3 regions of the Cellvibrio fibrivorans genome follow, and region 3 is predicted to be linked to each of the others. Evidence: predicted binding sites of a transcription regulator. Region 3 holds the regulator's gene; each other region holds the start of a gene.
What was found. Region 3 encodes PhoB, which activates phosphate uptake and scavenging genes when phosphate is short. Its sites were predicted from a motif close to TGTCATAAANNTGTAACA; they were not measured.
Positions count from the first base shown of each region.

Region 1: a site for PhoB is predicted at 1,703-1,720, ahead of J2X05_RS18885 (PstS family phosphate ABC transporter substrate-binding protein). Genes of this name have one in related genera too.
Region 2: a site for PhoB is predicted at 1,940-1,957, ahead of J2X05_RS10055 (beta-helix domain-containing protein). Genes of this name have one in related genera too.

Region 1 is NZ_JAVDVX010000008.1:56,273-60,506, reverse strand. It holds gene J2X05_RS18890 (ABC transporter permease subunit) at 1-470, opposite strand, end outside; gene J2X05_RS18885 (PstS family phosphate ABC transporter substrate-binding protein) at 639-1,610, opposite strand; gene J2X05_RS18880 (ClpXP protease specificity-enhancing factor) at 1,817-2,248, opposite strand; gene J2X05_RS18875 (ubiquinol-cytochrome c reductase) at 2,366-4,234, opposite strand, start outside.
Region 2 is NZ_JAVDVX010000003.1:348,261-352,494, reverse strand. It holds gene fdxA (ferredoxin FdxA) at 31-354, shown strand; gene J2X05_RS10065 (PilZ domain-containing protein) at 601-909, shown strand; gene J2X05_RS10060 (MlaA family lipoprotein) at 969-1,706, opposite strand; gene J2X05_RS10055 (beta-helix domain-containing protein) at 2,049-3,710, shown strand; gene J2X05_RS10050 (TonB-dependent receptor domain-containing protein) at 3,821-4,234, shown strand, end outside.
Region 3 is NZ_JAVDVX010000006.1:204,921-209,154, reverse strand. It holds gene ubiA (4-hydroxybenzoate octaprenyltransferase) at 348-1,214, shown strand; gene phoB (phosphate regulon transcriptional regulator PhoB) at 1,331-2,029, shown strand; gene phoR (phosphate regulon sensor histidine kinase PhoR) at 2,139-3,422, shown strand; gene J2X05_RS16280 (lytic polysaccharide monooxygenase auxiliary activity family 9 protein) at 3,722-4,234, shown strand, end outside.

The sequences.
Region 1 (4,234 bases), on a different contig from region 3:
ACTACTTCACCGTTATTAAAACCGTAAGCAACCAGTCCGTGATCGGCTGTACTGGTCGCCAAACTGGCAAACTCGGCCCCTTCGGTTCTAGGCAGTTGGGCCTCAAGAATAGTTTTGCCGTCGTTGACGTTAAAAAAGCTCACCGCACCACTGCGTTTAAAACTGCCGCCGATTTCTTCGTAGCGCTCAAGGGTTAAAAATTCAGTGGAGTCTTGTTCAATTTGATGTAATTCGGCCTGGTCGAAGGTCTTCACCACATCGACCGAGGCACCGCGAAACAGAGGCGCCACTTCGGAAAAGAGATAGAAAAATATCAACCCCAAGGAAAATACCACGGCAATTCCCGCCGACATAACGCCGTAGCGGGAGATATTATCTTTGAGCTTGCGAATGCGACGCAGGCGACTGCGCTGTTCGGTGGTCGGCATCAAACTGAGCGTTTGTTTTACCGAAATGCTGGGTTCTGACATGGTCTAGTCACCTGATTAAACTGCTGGCACGAGAATCCTAACAAGCAAAAATGACACTTTTGTTACAAAGCGGGGATTGCTTGTCATTTATCTGTCATATTTCTTTTTGCGCGCATAAAAAAGCCGCCGAACAAGTCGGCGGCTTTTGCTGTAGCACTTACGCAGTAATTACTTTTGCAACTCAGCCAATGCTTTGGTGACCATAGTCGCGGGCAGTGGGATATAACCATCACGCACCACAGTCTCTTGGCCTTGCTTGGAGAGGATCATCTTCGCAAACTCCAGTTGCAATGTATCCAGCGGGCGGTTCGGGTGCTTATTGATGTAGACATAAAGCACGCGTGCCAGCGGGTAGGTGCCATCTAAAGCATGCGATGCTTCAGCAGTCACAAAGGGTTGACCATCCTTTTTGGACAGCGGCAGTGCGCGCACGCCGGAAGTCACATATCCGATACCTGAGTAACCAATACCATTGATCGATTCAGATACACCTTGAACCACAGATGCTGAACCTGGTTGCTCATTGATGCCGGCTTTAAAGTCGCCTTTGCACAAAGCTTCATCTTTAAAGTAACCGTAAGTACCTGATACAGCGTTGCGGCTGTAAAGGGTGAAATCGCGACCAGCCCATTTATCGGTCAAACCTACATCGCCCCAACGGGTAATATCTTTGGCTGCGCCACACTTGCGGGTTGCAGAGAAAATCGCATCCACTTGTTGCAAGCTCAGGCCTTTGATCGGGTTATCTTTGTTTACATACACGGCAAGAACGTCAATCGCTACAGGTACCGCGGTAGGCTTGTAACCATGTTTGGCTTCGAAAGCCTGGATCTCTTCCGCTTTCATCGCACGGCTCATAGGGCCGAAGTTGGCAGTACCTTCAGTCAAGGCTGGTGGTGCAGTTGAAGAACCAGCTCCCTGAATTTGGATATTGACGTTAGGGTAGGATTTTTTGAAATCTTCAGCCCACAAGGTCATCAGATTGTTGAGCGTATCCGAACCAATTGAGTTCACATTACCCGACACACCCGTTACCACTTTATATTCTGGCAACTTGGGATCAACTGCCGCTTGCAGCGCAGCTGCACACACCATAGAGCCGGCCAGTGCCAACCCTTTAATAATTTTCATAGCGTTCATAGAGCGCTCCGTTTAGTCATTCGTGAGTAATGAATTCTTGCTTGTTGATGAAGAGATCTGTCTCTCCATTGACGATCACTTTAGCCAGCGAATATGACAGTAATATGACCAACAAGAATTTTTGTCACAAATATGTCGCACAAGCGTCACATTTATTCTGAGCGTACAAACAAAAACACCAGCCGCAGCTGGTGTTAGAGAGAGCTTTATTTTACGACGCGCAATCCGGGTCGTTTAGGGGCTGACCCAGAGGGAGAGATCGGCTCAGGTCGTGGAGATGGAGGCGGGGTTGTCGGAGCTGGTTCTGGCGGCTGCGGATTTTGCTCCGGCTCAAACATCATTCCCTGGCCATTTTCACGGGCGTAGATTCCGAGAATCGCGCCGCAGGGAACATAGAGATTATTCACCACACCACTAAAGCGCGCATTAAACGACACTGCAGTGTTATCCATAAAAAAATCTTTAATCGCCGAGGGGGAAATATTCAGAATGATCTGCCCGTCTTTGTTGACGTGTTGCTGCGGCACTTGGGTGCCCTGCACATGGGCATCCACGAGAATGTGCGGGGTGCAATTATTGTCCAGTATCCATTCGTAGATGGCGCGCAGAAAATACGGACGGCTGGATGTCATGGACATATACATTTCCTTTAGCTGAACAGATGAATACCGACAACAAATTACAGGTATTTTAACCCAGGCTCAATTTAATCAAGACACAAGCAAAACGGGCGACCTAAGTCGCCCGTTTTATTATCAGTGTATCTCTCTCCAGAATTCGCGGTTCAGGAAGTAGACAAAGACAAACAGGATCAACAGGAAGCCCAGCACGTAATAGCCCATTGCCTGACGTTTCACAGCAATAGGTTCGGCAACATACTCAAGGAAGTTAACCAAATCGTAAACCGCTTGGTCAAATTCAGCGGCAGATAAACTGCCCTTGATTTTGCCTTCCTTAAGTGCACCGCAGTGTTCGTCCATTTCAATCTGACCCACATCATTACGCAATGCTCCGCCGTGGTGATTGAGTTTTGGACCAGCGCCACACTCCAATAAACCCTGCTGGCCAATCAACACGTGCGGCATACCTACGTTGGGGAATACACGGTTGTTGACCCCCCAAGGACGGGTTTCATCCTTGTAGAAATTGCGCAGGTAGGTGTACAACCACTCCGGCGAACGCGCGCGCGCCACCAACGTCAAATCAGGCGGAACTACACCAAACCAGACTTTGGCTTGCTGCGGTTTCATTGCAATTTCCATCAATTGACCGATACGTTGATCGCCAAAAATCAGGTTTTGCTCCATCAGGTTGTGCGGGATATCCAAGTCGTCGGCAACACGCTCAAAACGTGAATACTTGGCCGAGTGGCAGCCCATGCAATAGTTGACGAAGTATTTGGCACCACGTTGCAGCGATTCTTTATCCTTGAGGTCCGGCTCCATGTGATCACAAGGAACCGCACCACAATTAAAAGCACCTTCACTTGCAACCGCTTTAATAGGCACCACCGCAAGGATAATAAACAGCACCAAACCACCAAGCACAACCAGTGTTGGCAAGCCTTTAGCTTGGGTGCGAGTCGGCTCAACCAAATCTTTATCGCGCGCTGCCAAAATTGGCATCACCGCAAAAATCGCCGCCAACAGAAAACACAGCACCAACAACAACACTGGAACTTCGCCACCAACATATTCGAGCCCCATCCAACCAAACACAACAGTGAACAGCAAACAGACGAACCAAGATGCTTTCGATTTGGCTTTTTCAGGGCTAGTGGTCGTCCACACCGGCATAGTCACAAAGTAGGCGAAGTAGAAAGCCGTTGCGATTTGCGACAGCAAGGTTCTGCCTTCGGTCGGCGCCTTAACACCTAGATAGCCGAGAATCACAAACATTGCCGCAAACGCGATCAACATCACTCGCGGGATATGGCCGCGGTAGCGCATGGATTTGACTTTACTGCGATCCAGCCAAGGCAACACAAACAGGATGGCAATCGCTGCCGCCATCGCAATAAAACCGAGGAACTTGGCGGTTAATACCATTGGGCCAAGCTCGATTGGCATGGTTACCGCACGCAGCACTGCATAGAACGGAGTAAAGTACCAAACCGGAGCAATATGCAGCGGGGTTTTCAGGTTGTTAGCTTCTTCAAAGTTAGCGTATTCGAGAAAGAACCCGCCCATCTCCGGCATAAAGAACATGATGAAGCAGAAGGCAAACAGGAACACAGTGATACCGACCAAATCGTGTACGGTATAGAAAGGATGGAAAGGGACACCGTCGCGCGGGATGCCGTTTTCATCTTTGTTCTTTTTGATCTCAACACCGTCAGGGTTGTTAGAACCCACTTCGTGCAGCGCCAGGATGTGCATCACAACCAAAGCGAGCAATACAATCGGCAAGGCCACAACGTGCAACGCGAAGAAGCGATTCAGGGTAATACCGGAGATCAGGTAATCACCGCGAATCCACTGTACCAAGTCTTCACCAATACCGGGGATAGCACCAAACAGGGATACGATTACTTGCGCGCCCCAATAGGACATCTGACCCCAAGGCAGTACATAGCCCATAAAGGCTTCCGCCATAAGTACCAGATAAATGGTCATACCAAAAAT
Region 2 (4,234 bases), on a different contig from region 3:
ATCGAATTCTGTTACTTGTGGGAGTCTCCTATGACGTTTGTAGTTGGGGAAAATTGCATCAAATGTAAGCACACAGACTGCGTTGAAGTCTGCCCGGTTGATTGCTTTTACGAAGGCCCCAATTTTTTGGTGATTCACCCGGACGAGTGTATCGATTGTGCATTGTGTGAACCTGAATGCCCAGTTGGCGCCATCTTCTCGGAAGATGAATTACCAGAAGACCAAGCGGTATTCCTGGAGCTGAACGCCGAGCTGGCACAGGTCTGGCCAAATATTACCGAGATCAAAGACTCTCCCGCTGATGCGGAAGAATGGGATGGAGTGCCAGGCAAACTCCAGTACCTTGAGCGTTAATTGCACAGAGTCCAAACCAGTAGCTATAAAAAACCGCGCCCTGCGCGGTTTTTTTTCGCCGCTTGTTTGTAACACTGTTAGCACGCAGAAATCCCTCACTGAACTCTGGCTATTTGGGGGGCTGTGCTACACTCAGTTGTGTTTAGGTTAGACCATCGCCACAAGCAGTGGGATTTGGATTTCTTCAGATCAAACAACCCACCAGTACCAATAACGAACACAACAACCAATAACGAGGAACAAGCTATGGGGATTAACGATAAGCCTTACAGCGAAAAGCGCGATTTCATCCGTATGAAAATCGGCGCGCCCTTGAATGCCAAATTGGCTGCTTCATCGGACATCATAGAGGGTCTATGCCTTGACTTAAGTGGCGGCGGACTGCAGGTGGAGACTAAAAAAAGTCTTGAAGTTGGTACCGAGGCAGAGGTGGAGGTTTCTTCTGACCATGGCCACAGCCCAACCTTGAAAGCAAAAACAAGAGTAGCTCGGGTAACGACTAATGAGGCTGGGGGTTATGTAATAGGATTGGAAATACTCCAGATCCTTCCCTAAGACAGCTAGTTCACATGACAGCCCAATACAAAAACGGCTACTCTACAGTAGCCGTCCGGTTAAAACTCCCCTTCAAAATCTTCTTCATCAAACTCTTCCGTGCCGAAGTCGTCCTCAATTTCACCGTTGTTGATCAAGTAATCGCGACGTTGCAAATAAACATCACGGACAAAAACGTACCGGTCGCCGGTTATACCGTTCTCAAGCTCCAATAGCCTCGCGCGGGTACTAGTCAATGAAACAGCCATCACCGTGTTATCAGTAGGGACATGATCGATGTAGGTAGTGGGATTGGTGTAATAGTCTACCGGTTTGCCAAAACCATCTCTCACCGTACTTGGCCCGAACAGGGGTAATACCAAATAGGGCCCTTGCCCCACGCCCCAAACCGCCAGAGTTTGTCCAAAATCCTCCGGGGTATCTGCCGGCAGATTCATATACTGCGCAACATCCAGCAAACCACCGATACCGAGAGTGGTATTTACCAGCAAGCGGCCCGTATCGTGTGCGGCACCTTTTAAATCCCCTTGCAATACACCGTTAATCGTATTGGGCACTTCCATAATATTGCTGAAAATATTGCTTACACCTATCTCCAACGGATCAGGCATCACGAACTTATAGGTTTTAGCCAGGGGCTTCAGGGTCCAACGGTCAACCGTATCGTTAAACGTAAACACTGCACGATTAAACCCCTGCCAAGGGTCCGGATTCTGTTCGGTTTGCGCCAAGCTGGTATAAGGGGTGGCAAAACCAAGAGAGAGAAGAGCAAACAAAGATTTGACGATGGATTTCATAATGTCCCTGAGACGCAGTAATGCGCAATTGAAGCGTTTCATAAAGTAACGCTTTAAGGAAGCGCCACTTTAGCGAATCGCCATAGCTTGAACAACCCAATTTAGTGCAATCCACACCCTGCCGTTACAATTTGCAACATTTCAATGTGTTTCAAACCAACCTGCCAAATGAGGGGTTTAGCTGCCATTTGAAACATTAACGACACATATCAGCAATAAATCTTTCACAAATCTGTCGTTTAAATTTCATATTTGTCACTGAAGATAGCGCCACAAACGCGAAACAACACTGCGTTCACATTTTCCTTACACCCCTTGTGAAACTGAGAAGAGAGTGACCTCATGAAACTGAAAAATCTATTTGCATTGAATGTATTGGCTGCAACTTTGGCGGCTTGCGGCGGTGGCGGCGATATCAATCTGAATCCAAGCAATACTGTGACTGATTCAAACAACAACACCACAAACAACAATGGTGCGAGCAGCTCTTCAGTAGCAACCAATCCCTGTGCATCGTACGAGCTGGGCGGACAAAAAGTTCAAGGCGTGCTAAGCGGCAACAACTGCACTTACGGAGTAACCTTTGTGAGTGATACACGCCCGCTGACGACAGACCTTGAAATCCCCGCACTGGCAAATGGTGGCGTACATGTTTTCCAAGACAGCCTTTTTGTTGGTGAAGACGTAGACACCAACGCTATTGCCGCCGGTACAAAAGTTCCAGCTGCAGGTGCTGGCCCCATTTTGACTATCAAAGCAGGTGCCAAAATAGCCTTCAGTAACCCGGTTGATTACTTGCGTATTGCACGCGGCTCACAGATTTTCGCTGAGGGCACTAAAGAAGCGCCTATCGTATTGAGCGCAACCAAAGACCTGATCGAAAAAACAGCAACTGAAGCTGACCGTGGCCTTTGGGGTGGTGTACAAATTCTCGGTCAAGGCCTTACCAATAAATGTACCGATGTAAACAACTGCCATGTAACTTCGGAAGGTCGTCCGGGTACTTACGGTGGTAATAACAACAATGAATCCTCTGGTACATTGCGTTACGTTGTAATCAAACACGCCGGCTACGAAGTTGTTGATGGCAATGAATTGAACGGTTTGACTATGTACGCAGTTGGCTCAGGTACGATTGTTGACTATGTACAAACCTACTCTACTCGAGACGATGGTTTCGAAATGTTTGGTGGTGCGGTAAACCTGAAGCATGTGGTAGCTGTTAACGTTGCAGATGACTCATTCGACTTTGCCGATGGCTATGTAGGCAATATCCAATTTGCCTTGGCAATTCACACCTCTGGCGCCAACCGCTGTATCGAAGGTGACAACACAGGTGAAGGCCGTGCCGATGGCATTCTGCCGATGACCCACCCACGTATCTCTAACCACACTTGTATCACCAGCGCAGTTGATACCAACCAAGGCACCATCCCAACGTCTAAAGGGGATTCTGAAGGCCCTCTGTTACGCGAAGGTGTGCAGTTCGAACTTTACAACTCCATCATCACATCTAATGCAACCGGCATGTCATCAAACGAGTGCTTTGAGCAAGACGATACTGAAGGACCAGAAACTATCGATGCAATGGAAGCTGGAATCTCTGTTGTGAAAAGCACTCTGGTAGCCTGTACCGAAGCAATCAAAACCGGCAAGGTTGATCCAAGTAACGCTGGCTTCAGTGCAAAAACCTGGTTCACTGCAGCGAGCAACAACAATGTCGTGATCGACTCATCTGTTACTGGTGGCCTACCTGCAACCATCATCAAAGATTTGGCGACCAAACCACGTTCTTACATTACTGCAGCAGCTATGACTGATGGCAACGCAGCAGCAATTAACGTAGCAGTTACTGATGTAACCAAACTCTCTGAAAAACCTTCCACCACCACTGCGCCTGTTGCCGGTAGCAACGACTTCTTTGAAGCCGTGAATTTTATCGGCGCTGTTAGCGAGAGCAACGATTGGGTCTCAGGCTGGACTGTAGGCATGACTAGCAACTAATTCAGGGCACACAACACGCCTTGTTGCTGACAACGAAAAGAGGCGCCTATGGGCGCCTCTCTTCTTGATAGCCCTCAGATCAGATCAATGCATACAAGAAGGTTACTATCATGCAAAAACTTTTCACTAATCGACACAAGCTGTTTGTTGCAATCTCTGCAGCTTCATTTTCGATGTTATCACCTGTGTCAGTCGCTCAAGACGACACCGAGCAACCAGCAATCCCAATGCCGGCCATTGAAGCCCCAGTGCTGGAAGAAATGATGGTCGTAGGTCGCCAACAAAGCGGGGCGCAAACTATTTCCCAAGAGCGTATGGAAGATGCTTTCGCCGCAGACCTTATGGGCTCTGATCAAATTTCTCGCACAGGTGATTCCAACGTTGCAGTCGCTTTAACCCGCGTTACCGGTGTAACGCTGAACCAAGGTAAATATGTATACGTTCGCGGCCTTGGCGAACGCTATTCCAGCGTACAGCTAAATGGCGCCCAGGTGCCCTCACCTGAATTAACCCGCAATGTATTG
Region 3 (4,234 bases):
CTAAAACAGCGGCAAAACCGGCGACAAAGAAAGCCGCCAAACCTGCTGCCAGCGAAGCAGCAGCTAAGGCACCCGCAGCTACAGTGACTAAACCCGCTCAAGGCAAACCAGTCGCGGCCAAAATAACGCTCAAAAAAGCAACCAGTGCAGCAACCACCAAACCTGCGGTGCGCAAACCCAAAGTTACCGTCCCGGATCCAGCACTGATCGCACCGTCAGTAGATCCTGTTGGCCCTACATCACCTGACACTGGTGATCAGCCAACAACACCAGCCACGGACTGGGCGAATGTCCATGCTGCAAAAATCCTCAAACGTGCAGCGAAAAATAGCGGAAAGGCTGGCTTTATCGCCCAACTCAAGCACAAAGCAGGCAGTTACTGGCGCTTGACGCGCATGGATCGCCCGATTGGCACACTGCTGTTGCTCTGGCCCACACTATGGAGTTTATGGATCGCCGCCAAAGGCGTGCCCAGCATTAAAAATCTGGTGATTTTTGTGTTGGGGGTGATAGTGATGCGCGCCGCCGGCTGCGTCATCAACGACTTCGCTGACCGCAAGATCGACGGCAAGGTGCTGCGCACTAAAGATCGGCCACTGGCTACGGGTGCGGTATCCAGCCGTGAGGCGATTGGGTTGTTTATCACACTCTGCCTGATAGCCTTTGCGCTGGTGCTGTTTACCGACCCGCTAACCATTAAGTTGTCGGTCGGCGGCCTCATCCTCGCCTTCTGCTACCCATTTATGAAGCGCCATACCCATTTACCGCAAGTGGTACTGGGTGCCGCCTTTGCTTGGGGCATACCCATGGCCTATGCGGCAGAGGCAGGGGAATTGCATCAGGGAATGTGGCTGATTTACTTGTCGGTCGTACTTTGGACCGTCGCCTACGACACTTTTTACGCCATGGTAGACCGCGATGACGACCTGAAAATCGGCGTCAAATCCACCGCCATCCTTTTTGGCGAGCAAGACCGCTTGATGACCGGCGTATTGCAAATCATGGCGCTCTATTCGCTGGTGCTGGTCGGCAACCGCTTTGAGCTCGGCAGCTTTTACTATCTCGGTCTGGCGGTAGCGGCCGGTTTATTTATCTACCAACAGTGGCTGATCCGCTTTCGCGTGCGCGAAGCCTGCTTTAAAGCGTTCCTCAATAATAACTGGGTGGGTGTAGCAGTCTTTGCCGGGATTATTATGGACTATAGTTTTCGCTAGGAGCCAAATATCCTGCAACCTGTCATAAATGTGTAACACTGAACTTATTTAATAAGCTGCAACAATAGCTTCACAAACCTGTGAGGCACACCGTGGTTTTTTCAGGCAGAACACTTATGACTGGTCGCAAAATACTGATCGTTGACGATGAATCCGCAATTCGCGATATGCTGCGGGTGGCGCTGGAAATGGCTGAGTATCAAGTCATGGAAGCGAGCAACGCACAGGATGCGCACAGCATCATTATCGATGAAAAACCCGACCTGATCCTGCTCGATTGGATGATGCCAGGGACCAGCGGCATCGAACTCGCGCGCCGCTTGAAGCGCGATGAAGTGACTGCTAACACGCCCATCATCATGCTCACCGCCAAAGGTGAGGAAGACAACAAAATCCAGGGGCTGGAAGTGGGCGCTGATGATTACATCACGAAACCCTTCTCGCCACGCGAACTAGTGGCGCGTTTGAAAGCGGTATTGCGCCGCGCTGACCCGCAAATCAACTCTGCCCCTATCACGGTGCAAGGCCTGTGTCTCGACCCGGCCAGCCACCGCGTGACCATCAATGACCAGTCAGTGGATATGGGCCCGACCGAATATCGCCTGCTGGAGTTTTTTCTCACCCATCAGGAAAGGGCTTATACTCGCAGCCAGTTGCTGGATCACGTCTGGGGCGGCAATGTGTATGTGGAGGAGCGCACGGTGGATGTGCATATCCGCCGCTTGCGCAAAGCGCTGACTATCGACGGCCACGAAGATTTGATCCAGACAGTGCGCGGTACAGGCTATCGTTTTTCTACCCGTATTGAAGCCTGATAACACTATTCGTGAGTAGTCCTAGCAGACGAGCCTACAGGGATGTATTTACGGCGCGTCGCGCAGTGCTCGTCGGCTAGGGCTACGGATTTAGAATCGAGAGGCCCCCTTGTTAAAAGGTTTTAGCGCTGAACTCCAGCGTATTTTGATTATTCTCGCCATCTGCAGCTTGATTGGCTTCTTTAGCGATAACTATGCGCTCTGGATGCTGATCGGCTGTGCGATTTATATCTTGATGATGCTCTGGCAAATGCGTCGCCTCAACCAGTGGCTGTTGCGTCAGGAAACCGATCACCCTCCCGAGGCGAGCGGTATCTGGGGGCAGATTTTCGACAATATCTACCAGTTGCAGCGCGACCAGCGGGGCGAGAAAGACAACCTGCAGGCCGTGATCAACCGCATCCAGGAAATCAGTTCAGCGTTGAAAGACGGCTTGATCATCCTCGACGCGCGCGGCCATCTGGATTTCTGGAACCCTGCAGCACACCGCATGCTGGCGTTGCATACTAAAGACCAGGGGCAATCGGTAATCAACTTTATCCGCCACCCCAAGTTCGTCAGCTATTTTGAAGAGGGTAATTTCGAGGAACCGCTGGAGCTACCCTCGCCGCGCTTTCCCTCCAAACACCTGCAGTTCCAAATCACACCCTTCGGCAAGCAGGAGCGGCTTATCGTGGTGCGCGATGTGACCCAGCTGCACAATCTGGAAAAGATGCGGCAAGACTTTGTCGCCAACGTATCTCACGAATTACGCACACCGCTGACTGTAATCAATGGCTATGTGGAGACCCTTGCGGATAACAACAGCACCCCCAGCTGGGATAAACCCCTGCAGCAGATGCAACAGCAAGCCAAACGCATGTCACTGCTGATCAATGATTTGCTGGTGCTGTCCAAGCTGGAGACGACCGAAGCGGGGCACAACCACAAACCGATTAATATTGAGCAGCTGCTAACCATCGTCAAAAGTGAAGCGGAAGTGCTGAGCAAGGATAAAGAGCAGCAGCTGACGCTGATCTGCAACAACACCACCAAACCCTTGTTGTTATTGGGCAATGAGAAAGAGCTGCACAGCGCCTTCTCCAATTTGGTCATCAACGCGATCAAATACACACCCAATGAGGGCAAGGTAAGTGTGCTGCTCTGGCAAGACCAGAAACACTTCTATGTATCGGTCAGCGATAACGGACCGGGCATCGAAGCTATGCATATCCCGCGTTTGACCGAGCGCTTTTATCGCGTCGATGCCAGTCGCAACAGCAGCACCGGCGGTACCGGTTTGGGCTTGGCGATTGTCAAACATGTACTGATGCGTCATGAGGCGGAGTTGAAAATTACCAGCGAGCCGGGCAAGGGCAGTATGTTTATCTGTGTGTTCCCGCTGCCTCATTGAGAAATCGAGTCTAACGTTGTCATTCGGGATAAAAAGCACATGAATTTGACGTCAAAATAATATTCGAACTTTTTATTTCGTTTTCATCTGAAAATTTTCCAAAAATCAAACCTGCATCGCAAAATATTACCCTCCAAACTGAAAGTCGGACTCGCCAATACAACGTTGTCATTTTAGACTCGATACCTATGGAATGATCTTGGCGCCACGCCAAATCACTTTGCATGTATGGATAACGAGCATCACTCCAAGGTGCCGCACCGGCATCTAACCAACAATAAGTTTCCCGGAGATTGAAAGTGAAAAAGACAATGAAAGCGTGCGGTATTTCCGCTGTAGTAATGGGTTCGCTCTTGCTTGCCAGCCAAGCGTTTGCACACGGTTATGTATCTTCACCAAAAAGCCGTGCTTTTTTCTGTACCAGTGCACAAGGCGGCGCCAGCTCACCTGCGTGTGTTGCTGCTTCTGCAGGCGGTAATGCCAGCCAATATGAACCACAATCTATCGGTATCGGTGGCGCTAACGACAATCACCAGGCTCTGATTCCCGATGGCAAGCTGTGTAGCGCTAATATGGCCAGTAACAACGGCCTTAACCTGGCTCGCAACGACTGGAATGCAACCACTGTAACTGCTGGTCCTCTGGCTTTCGTATGGACTAACACTGCACCACATAAGACTTCTTACTTTCGTTACTACATTACCAAAGAAGGTTTTAACCCTGGTGCGGCACCATTGAAGTGGTCTGATCTGGAACAAATCCACGAGTCAGCGCCAGCGGGCCAAGAGGCAACCTCTACTCACATGGTCAAC